One region of the Deinococcus peraridilitoris DSM 19664 genome, then DNA from elsewhere that is predicted to be linked to it. Evidence: riboswitches for the same ligand, from Rfam matches in the RefSeq annotation. Region 1 holds a riboswitch; each other region holds the start of a gene.
The links. Region 1 has a riboswitch for cyclic di-GMP ahead of DEIPE_RS01320 (HD-GYP domain-containing protein). Riboswitches for the same ligand answer to the same signal wherever they lie in the genome.
Positions count from the first base shown of each region.

Region 2: another riboswitch for cyclic di-GMP. It lies ahead of DEIPE_RS20595 (hypothetical protein); the one in region 1 lies ahead of DEIPE_RS01320 (HD-GYP domain-containing protein).
Region 3: another riboswitch for cyclic di-GMP. It lies ahead of DEIPE_RS24115 (hypothetical protein); the one in region 1 lies ahead of DEIPE_RS01320 (HD-GYP domain-containing protein).
Region 4: another riboswitch for cyclic di-GMP. It lies ahead of DEIPE_RS08920 (hypothetical protein); the one in region 1 lies ahead of DEIPE_RS01320 (HD-GYP domain-containing protein).

Region 1 covers NC_019793.1:304,120-307,320, reverse strand. The annotation lists gene DEIPE_RS01325 (response regulator) at 120-551, shown strand; gene DEIPE_RS01320 (HD-GYP domain-containing protein) at 579-1,187, opposite strand; cyclic di-GMP riboswitch class II at 1,266-1,348, opposite strand; gene DEIPE_RS01315 (hypothetical protein) at 1,617-2,276, opposite strand; gene rnhA (ribonuclease HI) at 2,606-3,064, shown strand.
Region 2 covers NC_019789.1:388,386-391,586, reverse strand. The annotation lists gene DEIPE_RS20605 (GGDEF domain-containing protein) at 1-639, shown strand, start outside; gene DEIPE_RS20600 (sensor histidine kinase) at 782-1,279, opposite strand; cyclic di-GMP riboswitch class II at 1,473-1,557, shown strand; gene DEIPE_RS20595 (hypothetical protein) at 1,635-2,165, shown strand; gene DEIPE_RS22770 (S8 family peptidase) at 2,174-3,201, shown strand, end outside.
Region 3 covers NC_019793.1:3,108,135-3,111,335, reverse strand. The annotation lists gene DEIPE_RS15200 (DUF72 domain-containing protein) at 1-744, opposite strand, end outside; gene DEIPE_RS24115 (hypothetical protein) at 899-1,393, opposite strand; cyclic di-GMP riboswitch class II at 1,412-1,495, opposite strand; gene DEIPE_RS15190 (hypothetical protein) at 1,579-2,190, opposite strand; gene DEIPE_RS15185 (response regulator) at 2,334-2,777, opposite strand; gene hisF (imidazole glycerol phosphate synthase subunit HisF) at 3,022-3,201, shown strand, end outside.
Region 4 covers NC_019793.1:1,815,775-1,818,975, forward strand. The annotation lists gene DEIPE_RS08910 (NEW3 domain-containing protein) at 1-733, opposite strand, end outside; gene DEIPE_RS08915 (FimB/Mfa2 family fimbrial subunit) at 735-1,508, opposite strand; gene DEIPE_RS08920 (hypothetical protein) at 1,568-2,053, opposite strand; cyclic di-GMP riboswitch class II at 2,119-2,202, opposite strand; gene pxpB (5-oxoprolinase subunit PxpB) at 2,296-3,201, opposite strand, start outside.

The DNA.
Region 1 (3,201 bases):
GAATCCTGCTCTGCGTCTCTGCAGGGCCGTGTCTCCACACTTCGGCAGTCTCGGCACGTTTTCATCTGCTCGGACCTTGATTTTGTTAAGATTGAATGAAGCGTATTTCACGTCTCCCTATGACCGACACCCTGCCGATTCCCCGCATCCTGCTCGTCGAGGACAATGTCTTCGATGTCGAGCTTGCGCGCACGGCTTTCGAAGTGGGTGACCTGGTCGGCGAGCCAGCAGTCGCATTCGACGGTCAGGACGCGCTGGACTACCTGTACCGACAGGGCAGGTACCGGGGCCGTGCAGACGAAGCACCCCGGCTGGTCCTGCTCGATCTGCACATGCCCCGGATGAATGGCCTGGACGTGTTGCGGCGTGTCAAGCAGGACGCCACGCTGCGCAATATTCCCATGGTGGTGTTCACAACTTCGAATGCACCAGCAGATCGCGAGGCCTGCGCCGCCTTGGGCGCCGACGATTATCTGGTCAAGCCAAACGATTTTGGCATGTTCGTGACCCTGATCGAATCTCTTAAGGCCCGCTGGCTCGACGGCCACTGAAACGGCAGTTCTCTGGTACGGCCGGCGTCACTCGGCTTTGAACAGAGCGTGTTCGCGCTCGCGGCACAGAGACTCCAGCGCTTCGACGGCGGTGGGATCAAACAGGATGGCTGCGTTCTCGCGCAGGTACGCGAGCGTCCGCGCGCTGGTCCAGGGAAGCTTGTATGCCCGCTCGCCGGTGAGGGCGTCATAGACGTCGCACACCGCCAGAACTCGGGCAAGAAATGGAGTGTCCCGGCCGCGCCGGCCAACAGGATAACCCGTACCGTTCCAGCGCTCGTGGTGAAAGAGCACGACCTCGAGCACCCCCGCCGGAACCTGCGGCAGAGAGGAAGCCAACCGGTGGCCGTATTCGCAGTGGGCGCGCATGACCTGCCATTCCAGCTCCGAGAGGGGCTCCCGCTTGCGCAGCACCTCTTCCGGAATCAGCAGTTTGCCGATGTCGTGCAGTTGGGCCCCCAATTCCAGGGCCTCGGCGTCACCGGGTGCCAGGTCCAAGTGCCGGCCGACTGCCTGACCGAGCGCTGTGACCGCGCTGGCATGCTGGGCAGTGTCAGGGTCGTGGGCCCAGAGCTGGCGAATCAACCCGTTCAGCGCCCGGTCGAGCTCGTCTGAAAAGCCGCTCTTGGCCGACATCGAAAGGCACATCCCAGAAGTGGGATGACTGTGAAGCGAATCCTTCAAGTGGGCTCTCCAATCGTTGCAGCGCTTTGCTGCCCGTCCGATCGGTCGCACCACTGGCTCCTCACGCGGCAGGTGCCCGGTTGCACCGCGTGATTCACAGCCCCGGATGACATCAGAGTACCGAACCGTTTCCAACAAGGCTCTTACAAGCCAACTTTTTGCGGGGGCAGGGAGTATTGCAAGGTACTGCCTTGCGTCACTTTATGCGGGGACGGCATCTTCATTCTCAAAATGGGCGCGTGTTCCCATGGAGTGAACCAGACCACAGGAAGACTCCGAACGCTCCACTGGCCTGATGAACCAGGTGTGATCTCCGCAACCCGAAAGACCCGGTCAGGAGTGACCGGGTCTTTCGGGAAAATCGTTCTTTATATGATTGTTTTATTTGGCGCTGCGCAGTTCGAACGGCACTTCAATCTGCGGATGGCGGGTATACAGATTTCCAGTTCCCTTGATGCTGGTCATGCCCGCAGTGGCGTTCGACGACTCGGCTTGACCTTCCATCCACATACCGGTGACGCGCTCGCAGTCATCTGAAGGGTAAGGTGGGCAGAGTTCCGATTCCTCGATCATCTCGACACGCAGCGACTTGCCGTCATCAATGAGGGTGACACTGCCATTTTCCCGGCAGGTGGTGGAACCGTTGCACACAAAGCGCGTACCGACGAGCGTGGTGACGGCGTTTTTGGTGACCGGTTTCTTCCACTGGATGCGTCCTTCGAACGGGAACGTGTAATCGGTGTTCTCGAACTTGTAGGTCCAGGTGCCCGTCACACCGTCCAACCTCGATTTCGCAAGTGGCGCCTTGTCTGCAGGTTTTTTGACTTCCTTCGCGTCCTTTGGCGTGGGCTGCTCGGCCTTCTGCTCAGCCTGCTGCCCGGTTTTCTGCTCCGCCTGCCCGGCGTTGCTGGCAGGCTGGCTGCTCGTCTGTGAAGTGGTGGTGCCGCTGGCGGTGGCGCTTTGTGCGGTGCTTGGCGAGGTGGTGCCGCAGGCGACGAGGGTGAGGGCGAGGACGCTGGGGATGAAGGCAAGTCGTTTCATGTTGGTCACCTGTCCTGAAGTGACTTCATCATCGCTGCACAAAAAATCCTCATCATGTGCCGGGTAGCCACCGAGTGCTAAGGTTCCCTTTGTCTTCCCTTGGCCCGAAACTCACGGGTAATTTCTCACCAAAAACCCGTTCAGGGCGTGCTTGAAGTCAACGGTGAGGCAGACAGCGGCACGCCCGAAGTGCTACCACAACTGCGACCGTGGTCTTGATGCTCTACAGTGTCGCGAGCGAGGTAAACATGTCCCAATCTTACCGTCCGAAACAAGCCCGGCCATCCAGTGTACGAGATCAGCTGCCGCTCAAAGGATGCATTCAGCCGATGGAACCAGTCATGGGTGAAGAGGTCGATCTCTACGGTGATGGGGCGTGTGATACCCAGGCGGGCCTGGGCGGCTGGGCCGTGATTCTCAACTACCGGGGAAAAGAGCTGATACTGTCAGGAGCGCAACGCGAGACCACCAACAACCGGATGGAGCTGACCGCACTGCTGGAAGGCTTGCGGGCGCTCAAGCGGCCCTGCAACGTGCGCGTGGTGACCGACAGTCAGTATCTGCGCAAAGCGTTCACAGACGGCTGGATCCTCAAGTGGCAGCGCAATGGCTGGAAAACCGCTGGCAAGGACAGCGTCAAGAATCAGGACCTGTGGGAAGCCCTGATAGATGAGGCGCGGCGTCACAGCCTGACGTTTGTGTGGGTACGTGGCCACGCCGGGCATGGCGAGAATGAACGTGTCGACCAGCTCGCCGTGGCCGAACGAAAAAAGCTTGCCCGATCCTGAAGCGTGGGCCAGGGATTGATCACCCGATCCACCGGTGCTTTTGGCGCGCCGTCAGTGCGGTGAGCCAGTGTGTCCAGTACCGAACTGCAAAACGACGCAAACGCTTTCATGCGTTTCGGACCCGTTTTGCCCATGTC
Region 2 (3,201 bases), on a different replicon from region 1:
ATTCTGAATTACCGCCGGGACGGCACGCCTTTCTGGAATGCCCTCAACCTGGCCCCAATCCATGACGAGCAGGGGCGTGTGACGCACTTCGTGGGTGTACAGACTGACGTGACGGACCGGGTGCGCCTCCAGCGGGCCCTGGAGAAGAAAATCCAGACGGATGACCTCACCGGACTCGGGAGCCGCGCGTCGTTCCTGGAGGCGTTGCAGCTCGCCATCCAACACTCTGCTTCTTCGCCATTCGCGGTGGGATTCGCTGACCTGGATGACTTCAAGCGCGTCAACGACTCGTTGGGCCATGAAGCGGGGGATGAATTACTGCGTCATGTGGCCATCCGCTTACGCGAAAGTGTGCGCAAGGGAGACCTGGTCGCTCGCCTGGCGGGAGACGAATTCGTGCTGCTGTTACGGGAACTGGAGGACTGCTCGGTGGTGGAAGCCGTCGCGAAGCGGGCGTTGCAGGCGCTTGAACGACCCTTCAGCCTCAAAGGACTGCAGGTGCGGGTTGGAGCGAGCCTGGGTTTTGTGGTGCCATCAAAAGGCGTGAGCGCCGTGGAAGTGCTCTCGAGTGCCGACCGGGCGATGTACGACGCCAAGCATCAAGGCAAGAACCGCTTCGTCATCCAGGATTGCCGCTGAGGCTCAAGGACGGCAAAGTATGGGGTCGCGAGCTTACTGCTGGGCACCAAGTAGAAAAGCAGACCTGCAGACTCCCGTTCTTCTCTTTCGGACAGGTCAGGCTGAATGACCTGCTGTCCGGCAGAGGATGTGCTGCGAGGCGTTATCTGGGGAGTTGCAGGTAAAACGTGGCCCGCTCACCCAGGCGCCCTTCTGCCCAGATGCGGCCATGATGACGCTCCACCATCCGCCGTACCGTTGCGAGTCCCACCCCGGCTCCCCGGAACTGATCCTTGCGATGCAAGCGTTGAAACACATCAAAAAGCCGTTTCTGAAAGCGCGGATCGAAGCCCGCACCGTTATCCGTCACCGAAAAAACGACGCTTTCACCCTTCACTTCTGCCTGAATCCCGATACAAGCGATTTCTCGTTTCGAGGTGTACTTCACCGCGTTGGACAGCAGATTTTCGAACGACTGACACCACAGCAGCGGGTCACCCTTCACCACCGGGAGGCGCTCGCTGACGCCACGCCGCCGTGCGGCTTGGGCAACGCTGACTTCGCTCCGCAGAACGGCCAGCACAACGGCTTCGTCGACGTCGACAGTCCAGGTTCTTCGTCGCTTTCCCTTCCTTGCCTCCAGTTTGCTCGCCCCTCGCATGTGCAAGGTCAGAACCTGGAAGCAACTCCTGAAGCACTGCCGGTTATTCTCGGAGTTCTGAACCCCGTAGAGGAACAACAGGTGCACCTCAGGAAGCCCACAGGCTCGGACCGTCCAGTCTTCTAACTTCCATCTCACATTTACAACGAAATCACGGTTTGTTATGCTGAAGTCATCAGGACAGAGTGACTCTCTGACTGATAGAAGCTTTGAAGCGTCGTCCTGTACACGGGCACCTGGGACGCGTGGAGCCAGTGGTGCGACCGGCTATTAGTCACGCTTTCCGCCTTACCCCGGAGAGCACCGCTGCCGTCTTCCCTGGAAGCGGCCTTTGCCAGAGTCAACAGGAGGCACCGTGCAACGAATTACCCGCACGGACAACGACCAGGGCATTCCGCTGACGGTCACGATCGAACGGACGGGCGCCCTCACCACGAGCAGCATCAGCATTGAAAGCGATGAAGAAAAGTGGCAGTTCGAGGACCACAACACCTTGACGCAGACACTTGATTGGATCATGCATGACGCGCGCAGCAAGGCGGAGCATATCTCCACCCAGTACCGCAACGCCGCGCTGGGCGGATGGGCCGTCACATTCATCATGCCGGTCGGTCATAACGGCGAACTGAGTATTTACGACCGGTGGCTGTTCAGGAAGCTGATGAGTTGCTGCCCTGCATTTCAAACCACCTGGAATACCATCGAGCACAGCGGCAGTATGACCCGCATCCTGCGCCAGGATGACCACTTCCGCGTACAGATTGCTCCGGAAGGTTCGCCTGCCCATGCACGAACGTTCTCCTTCAAGGCAGATAACTTCACCTCCATCCTCGAGCACATCGCTACCTACACCAGCACGGCCGCTGTCAAGCACGCGGCTGACTAAGGAGCTTCATGCGCAACCGCGCCGTACTCATTCCCCTGTTCCTCAGCCTCGCCGCATGCGGACAATACGCTGGCTTCCCGGCTGGTTCTCCTTCAACCCCCATTCAGATTCAAAGCGTCGCGTTGGGCGATACTCGGGTATTCATCGCGGACGGTTCCCGATGGTGGGCCGACGGCTCGCGCTGGTGGGCGGACGGCTCGCGCTGGTGGGCCGACGGCACCCGTTGGTGGGCGGACGGTTCGCGTTGGTGGGCTGACGGCACCTTTCAACCGGCCCCGGAAAACAGCGCTGCCTTCAAGCTCATCGGACTTGACCGCATTCAGGACCTCGCGTCCAAGATGGGGCAAGGGGTGATTGTCGCGGTCATCGACACGGGCGTGGACTTCGAGCATCCCATGCTCAAAGGCGCCCTCCTTCCTGGCCATGACTACATAAACAATCGCCAGGGTGCGCGTGAGGAGGGGGGAGACCACGACCTGGCTTATGGTCATGGTAGCGCCGTCGCCGGCCTCATCCGTCAAGTCGCGCCAGCCGCGACGATCCTGCCCATGCGTGTCCTCTCCCCGGATGGGAGTGGCCTTGACAAGGCCGTCGCGCAAGCCATTCGTGACGCGGCCGCGCAAGGCGCGCGGGTCATCAATCTGAGCCTCGGGACCAGCACCTCGACGGGCGGTGTGCGTGACGCCATCGTCAGTGCGACCGAACAAGGCGTGATTGTGCTCGGCGCGAGTGGGAACGCAGGCGAGTCCAAGCCACAATCACCCGCCTGGCATATGGGGAACCCGGATGCCGCTGGTCGGATGTCGCTCAGCGTCGGTGCAGTCGATCAAGCTGGAAACGCCGTGAGCTGGAGCAATGCCGGCAGTGAAGTCGTCGCTCCCGGTGTGAACATGACCACTGCTTACCCTGGCCAGCGTCTCGTGAACGCCTCCGGAACGAGCTTCAGCACGCCCTTGGTGAGTGGCGCGGTCGCCCTCGCGCTTGCAGAGGGCGCAAACGCGAGCCGCTTGAGCGAAACGTTGAAGAGCAGCAGTCA
Region 3 (3,201 bases), 1.1 Mb from region 1:
AAAGAAGATGTAAAGCTCCTCCAGCTCACCGGCGACCTCGGCAATCTTGTCGGCCCACTCGTCTATTTCGGCGCGGTTGTACAGGTAATCGTGGCGTTCGGCGGCGCTGCCACCTTCCCACCAGGTGCTCTTGTTGCGTCCGTGCAGCCGCAGGTATCCGACTTCCGAGGTCGCGTAGACGCGCGGCTCGGGCATCCCGCCCACGGGTGGGTAGTCGGGGCTCACCCAGATCAGACCGAATTCACCCATGCCCTCGCGCACTTCAGGTTTGTCCCACGACGCGTGACGCAGCTCCACTGCCAGTTCGCGGCCCGCGAAGCGCTCGGCCAGGTCCAGCAGGTACTTGCGGTTCTCGGCAGTGCGGTGAAAAGAGTAGGGAAACTGCGCCAGGTAGGGGCCCATCAGTCCAGCTTCGCGCAGCGGCTCGGGGCTTTGCAGCATCCGGTCGAAATCGGCCGTTTCCGGCTTCCGGGCGTGCGTGAAGACCTGGTGCAGCTTGACGGCAAAGCGGGTTCGCCCCGCGGAGCGGCGGGCCATGCCCTCGAAGGCCTTGAGGCCCGGAATTCCGTAGAAGCTGGAGTTGAGCTCGACAGCGTTGAAGTGTTGAGCGTAGACGCTCAGAAAATCGGGCTTTTTGGTGCCTGCCGGGTAAAGCCACCCTTGCGACAAGTGGTCTGTGTCGATTTCCGACGGCGCGAGCCATTCGTCGTTCGCGTAGCCGCCGGTGCCCATGTAAATGCGCATGAGCCAGTGTAATCCCAAGGATGGACAGCCTACGCCCAAAAGGGATTTCCGGCTCACCTTATAGGCTCGGGCACCGGCAGCCCGGCACCGTTTTCATCGCGTACCGTCTTTCCGATCCGCACGGTTTCTTTCCCATACCGTGGACAGACAACCCTCAGTTCAATGGCGGCAGCGAGGTCTCTTCATCGCCTTGCAGTGGAAGCCGGACGACCTGGAGTGTCAGCTCCAGGCAGGCTCGGGTGCTTCTGGCAATGAGCGTGAAGTGCACATCGCGTCCGACGATGTCTTTGAGTACGAGGGGCCCACGTTCTGGAAAACGCTCGAGGTGGAGTTGCACTTCCACCGGCCATCCGTCGGCGTTCCACAGGCGGGCAGTGAAGGTGGATCCTTCGCCGGGCTCCAGCATTTCGATCAGCTCTACAGGTTGTTCGAAGGTCAGGCGCAGGAGCGTGACGGTGGCTCCCAGTTCTCGCAGCGCAAACGAGGTCAACTGTGGCCCTTGCATGTGCTCGCGGACGAGCAGCCGGCTCCCGGCCGGACCTGACGCCGCCCCGCCGTCCTTGCGGACAAAGACGGGGGTGGCCAGGACTCGCTTGACGTCCTCTCCGGTAATCGGGGCGTTGAGGGTTTCGAGCAGGTTCCGCTTCATGCTGCCTCCCAGAAAGATTGGACGAAAAGCCGGTCGCACCACTTGCTCCCCCCGCCCAAGGTGCCCGAATACAGGGCGAGGTTCAATGCATCTCTTCACCGAGGCAGAAGCCGGATGAATGATGAGGATTATAAGGGAAGTCACTTCCCGGACTTCGGAGTTGATTGGACAGACCTTGCCGTGGTTTATTTGCGCTGACGTAACAATTCACTGAGCAGCCGTGCCATGTCGCCGAGAGCCTGTGGATCGACGGAGCGTCTCTCCGGGCGTTTCTCGACCTGCGGCGTCGACCTGCCGGGAGCAACGTAGGCTTCGTACAGCGGCCGCAGGCCTTCCACCAGCTCTCGCGCGACGCTCTGCAGGGTGTCGCCCGTACCTTTTGCGGGGGCCTCCTCGCCCAGGGTCCAGGGCAAGCTCGCTTCCAGCGCTTGCGCCAGCGCCGTCCACTCGGGGGCACTGGAGGTTTTTCCGTGTGCGTTGTAAACGTGTGCGGCTGCGACGGCCAAACTGAGCAGGGCGTCCTTTGCTGCTTTCGGGGTGTCTGGAGCCGCAGCAATGAGCAGGCCCTGTGCAAAGGCGTCATGCAGGGAATCGGCCAGGTAATCGGCGGCGAAGTCTCCCTCGCGCAGCTCCTGCACCGTTTCACTGGTACGTCGGTAGTGCCGTTCGGTGAGGTTGTCGAACACGAAGCGGCCCTCAGCGTCACGGGAAACGAACTGAATCAGGGCGCCATTGCGCCGTCGACGCCACAGCTCGCCGGGTTGCCGGGGTGCGCGAAACAAGACTAGAGCGGTCATGGCTTCTCCTTACTGTTAGCATGCCGCGTCGCCAGAACCGCTATTGGTCAGTCGACACCAGTTGGCCCGCCACAGGATGCACTACGGCTGCCCGCCCCGCTGCGTTCCCTTACGCCTCGAGATGCGCTTACCCTGCGGCGTCCTCAGCGGACGCGCAGGTGAGGGTGCTCGTTGAGCAGGGCCCAGAACACCCCGATGGTGCGCACGGCATCGATGAACTGGGTGAAATCCACGGGTTTGACCACGTAAGCGCTGGCGCCCTGTCGGTAGCAGTTGGCAATGTCGCTGTCCTCGCGGGACGTCGAGAGCATGACCACCGGAATGTGGCTGAGCCGTGGGTCATTCTTGATGGCCTTGAGGACGGCCAGGCCGTCCATGTGTGGCATTTTCAGGTCGAGCAGCACCACGGTGGGCTGTCCTGCGGGGCGTCCGGCAAATCTGCCGGTGGCGCGTAGGTAGTCGAGTGCTTCCACACCGCTTGCCGCGACGGCCACATCGTGACCCAGCTGGCCTTCCTCGAAAGCAGCTAGTGCCAGCTCCACGTCGTGAGGATTGTCGTCGACCAACAAAATGCGTTTGGCATGCATGACATTCCTCGCTTTCTTTCCGTCGCAAGTGCCGCACCAGGCGTGTGCTGGCGCCGGATGGGCTTACAGTCTACCGGAGGAATACGCGGCAAGGCTCCTCAAACGAGCGACGCGCGGTGGAGTCGACACGGCGGTGGCGACGGTGGACGGTGGCTTCGTTTTGGCAGGCGTGGCCGCCCCGAATGTTCTAGGCAGGCGTCTGCGGTATCCACGGTGGAGTCAGGCCGGGCGGTACACTGACCGCGTGTTGACCAAACGCATCATTCCGTGTCTTGACGTGCAAAACGGGCGGGTGGTAAAAAACGTCCGCTTTTTCGAGGATCACCGGGACGCAGGCGATCCCCTGACACTGGCCCGCGCCTACGAGGAGCAACGTGCCGACGAGCTGGTGTTCTACGACATCACCGCCACTCACGAAGGCCGT
Region 4 (3,201 bases), 1.5 Mb from region 1:
AAAAGCGAAACCGCAGACCGTCATCCCCACCGACGACCTGCACTTCGCCGGGAAGGGTATGCCGGGCGGTACCCGCAGCGGGCGCGGGTGAGAGGACATCCGCGCTGATACTCTGCTCGGCCGCGGCACCCGAGGTGCGCGCACGCAGCGTCACGCTGTGTTTAGCAAAGTGCGCTGGCACGGATCCGGAGACCCGCACATCCTGGATTTCGCCGGGGGCAAGAGTCAGGGTGGCCGGGGTCACGCGTGGCTGACCCTGGCCGGCAGCACTAAGAGCCACCTGGGCAGGCGCGTTGCCGTCATTGCGGACCTGGAAGGTTGCCTCAGCCTGTCCGTTTGTGGCACTCGCGGACAGTGCTCGCACGTGCAGGGCGTCACGTTGTGGGACGCGCACGCCCATTTCAGTCCGGACGTTATTCACGCTCACCATCACGGTGTGCGTGCCGGCGGGAGTACTGCGGGGGACACGGACGACGACCATTTCTACCCTCGCTTCACCTGGCGCCAACGTGAGGGTGCCGGGTGAAACGAGTACCACCCAGCCTGCGGGCAGGCCGAGTTGGAGTTGCACGTCACGCGACTCCGGACCCTCGTTGCTCAGATGAACCGCGAGCGTGGCCGTTTGACGTTCGGTGACCTCGACGACGCCACCTCTCAGCTGAAGCTGCGCGCTGGCATTGGGCAGCAACCCCAGCGTGAGTGCCAGTACAAGCGCTGCCCGCCGGACAAGCACGTTATCTCACCTCGACCTGGTAACGCGCTCCAAAAGCGTGATCCTGGGCCTCGTCGTCGGCTATGACTACCAGGGTGTACTTGCCATTCGGGAGATCCAGGGCGAAAGTGTCACGCAAGGACGTGCCTGGGTACAGGCGACGGTAACGGCTTGTGACGGTCGCGGCGAGCTTACCTTTGTCATCGAAGGCTTCGAGGGTAAGCTTCCGGACGATCCAGCGTTCGCTTTCGGCGTGCGTGTCGACACTGAAGGCAAGCTTTCCCTGTTCGTCACGCAGCAGTTGTGGGTTGTTGAACCGCACTTTCGTGTCCCCACCGGGCAGGTCAGCGACGACCTGCACCATGAAGCTGATACGGTTGCGGACCGTGAGGCCGCTCCCCGTCGCGGGTGGCAATTCCGGCGTGACGTGAATGGCACTCCAGTACGTCCCGATGGCGTTCGCGGGTGCGGTCAGGGTGTAATGGACGACCATCTTGGATTTTGCTGGGAGCGTGACTTCGTGGGTGTCGAGGGCAATCCACTTGGAGTTGGAACGAGGGAGGGTGCCAGCAGGATCATGACTAGTCGTACCGTCTGCCTGGAAGTGGTAGTCGGTGAGCGAAATGGTCGCGCGGGCTGGAGCTTCGGAAGGATTGGAGAGTGTGAGCGTGCCCTTGTAGACGCCACCGGGCGCGAGCGTCGTGTGATGGGTGAGTGCACCTTCCAGGCGAACTTCCGCGAGGGCAGTAGCATTTAGGGTGAGCGCTGCGAGGGCGAACAAGGCTTTGTTCATCATGGGCACCTTCGTGAAAAGCGCGTCTGACCCAGAGGCCAGACGCGCCTTTATCGCTTGATTTACTCGTCGGCGAGGGTGTAGGTGACGGTGACGTCTCCGCCAATGAAGCCTTTGGTGGCCGTAAAGCTGTAGGTAAGGGCTGCAGCGTCTTGGGTGATGAACTGGGTAATTCCGGTAACGAGGGCCGCTTCAGCTCCCAGCGTCTGGGTGGAGCCGACGCCGTTAGGGTCGCCAAGGGCGGCGGTAGGGGTGAACGCAACACTGCCGGTTACGTTGGTGGGCACGCCCGTAGCCTTGACGAGAACTTTGCGGGTAGTGACGCCAATCTTGTCCTCAGCGTGTGTGCTGTAAGCGAGCGTGGCATTGGCGTTAGCGAATGCCTTCCCAAGTTCCGTGATAGAGATTGTTACTGGTCCAGCCACCACAATCGTGTCTTTGATGTCGTTGGTCAGGGTGACGGTGTTGGTGGCAGGGCCCGCGCCAGCAAAGGCGGTGGTAGCGGCGCCGAGGGCAAGGGCAGCAAGAACAACTTTAAGGTTACGCATGTAAATACCTCTTTTTAGGCACCCAATCGTGGGTGTAAAGGGTTCACCTCTCTGAATAGAGGGAACAGACGAAAAGCCGGTCGCACCACTCGCTCCCCCCGTCCCAGGTGCCCGATTAAAGGGCGGGGTTCTTCGCGTCTCCTCGTCAGAGGCTTTCTCTGAACGAAGTACCTGTAATATACGCGAGGTTTCTCACAGAACTCTTACAAGAATATTCCGCATGTTGGTTCTAGACTTCGTCATCAATTCGGCAGTACGCGAAACCGCACCCGGCCGCCCGGCCGGAGCTGCGACGCCCGTGTAAAGTCGCCGGGATGCAGCAGGGCCGGCTTGTCATAGCCACCCAGCGTTCCCCGATCGTGCAGCAGCAGAATCGGCGTGCCGCCCGGCGTGACCTGCACCGCCCCGATGGGCACGGCTTCCGACAGGATCTCCCCTCCCGGTACCGGCGTTCCCTCGAACTGCACCCCGGTGCGGTCGGCCGTTTTGACGGTGAAGGTGCCGCTCGCCAGGGCGCGCAGAGCGGCGGGCGAGGCCTGCGGGCCGGGCAGCAGGCGCAGCACTTCGGGGTCACGCGCCGGGAAGTACGGCGTGAACGAGAACCCGGCCTGCACCGGGCGAGGCGCGGCCACGCCCAGCACGTCCCCCCGGCGCAGGGGTCGCCCCACCAGGCCGCGTAGATCGACCGAGGCGCTGCCCAGAAACGAGCGCGATTCGAACCCGCCCGCCACCGCGAGGTAGCCACGAACACCGAACGGCGCACCCGCGAAGCGCAGGGTGTCGCCTTCCCGCACGGTGAAGGTGGTGAAGGGCGCCACGGGCCGGTCGTTCAGCAGCGGCGTCATTCCGTACCCGGCGAAGACGGCGCTGCCCGTTCGCAGGGCCCGCAGAACCGGACCCTGCACGTTCAGTTCCAGCAGCGGCGTGTGCGCGTCGTTGCCCACCAGCCGGTTCGCGAGGCGCGCCAGGGCGGGGGCCTGCGCGCCCGTGCGGCTCAGGCCGAAGCGCCCCACCATCCGGCGGCCCATGTCGACCATCAGGTCGAGCAGACCGGGCGCGGCAACCTCAAAGAGCGGGAGCTGCGGCGATGCGGGCAGCAGCTCCAGCGCGGGCGGCTCGGGCGGAATGTCGCCGCCCGATTCCTGAAA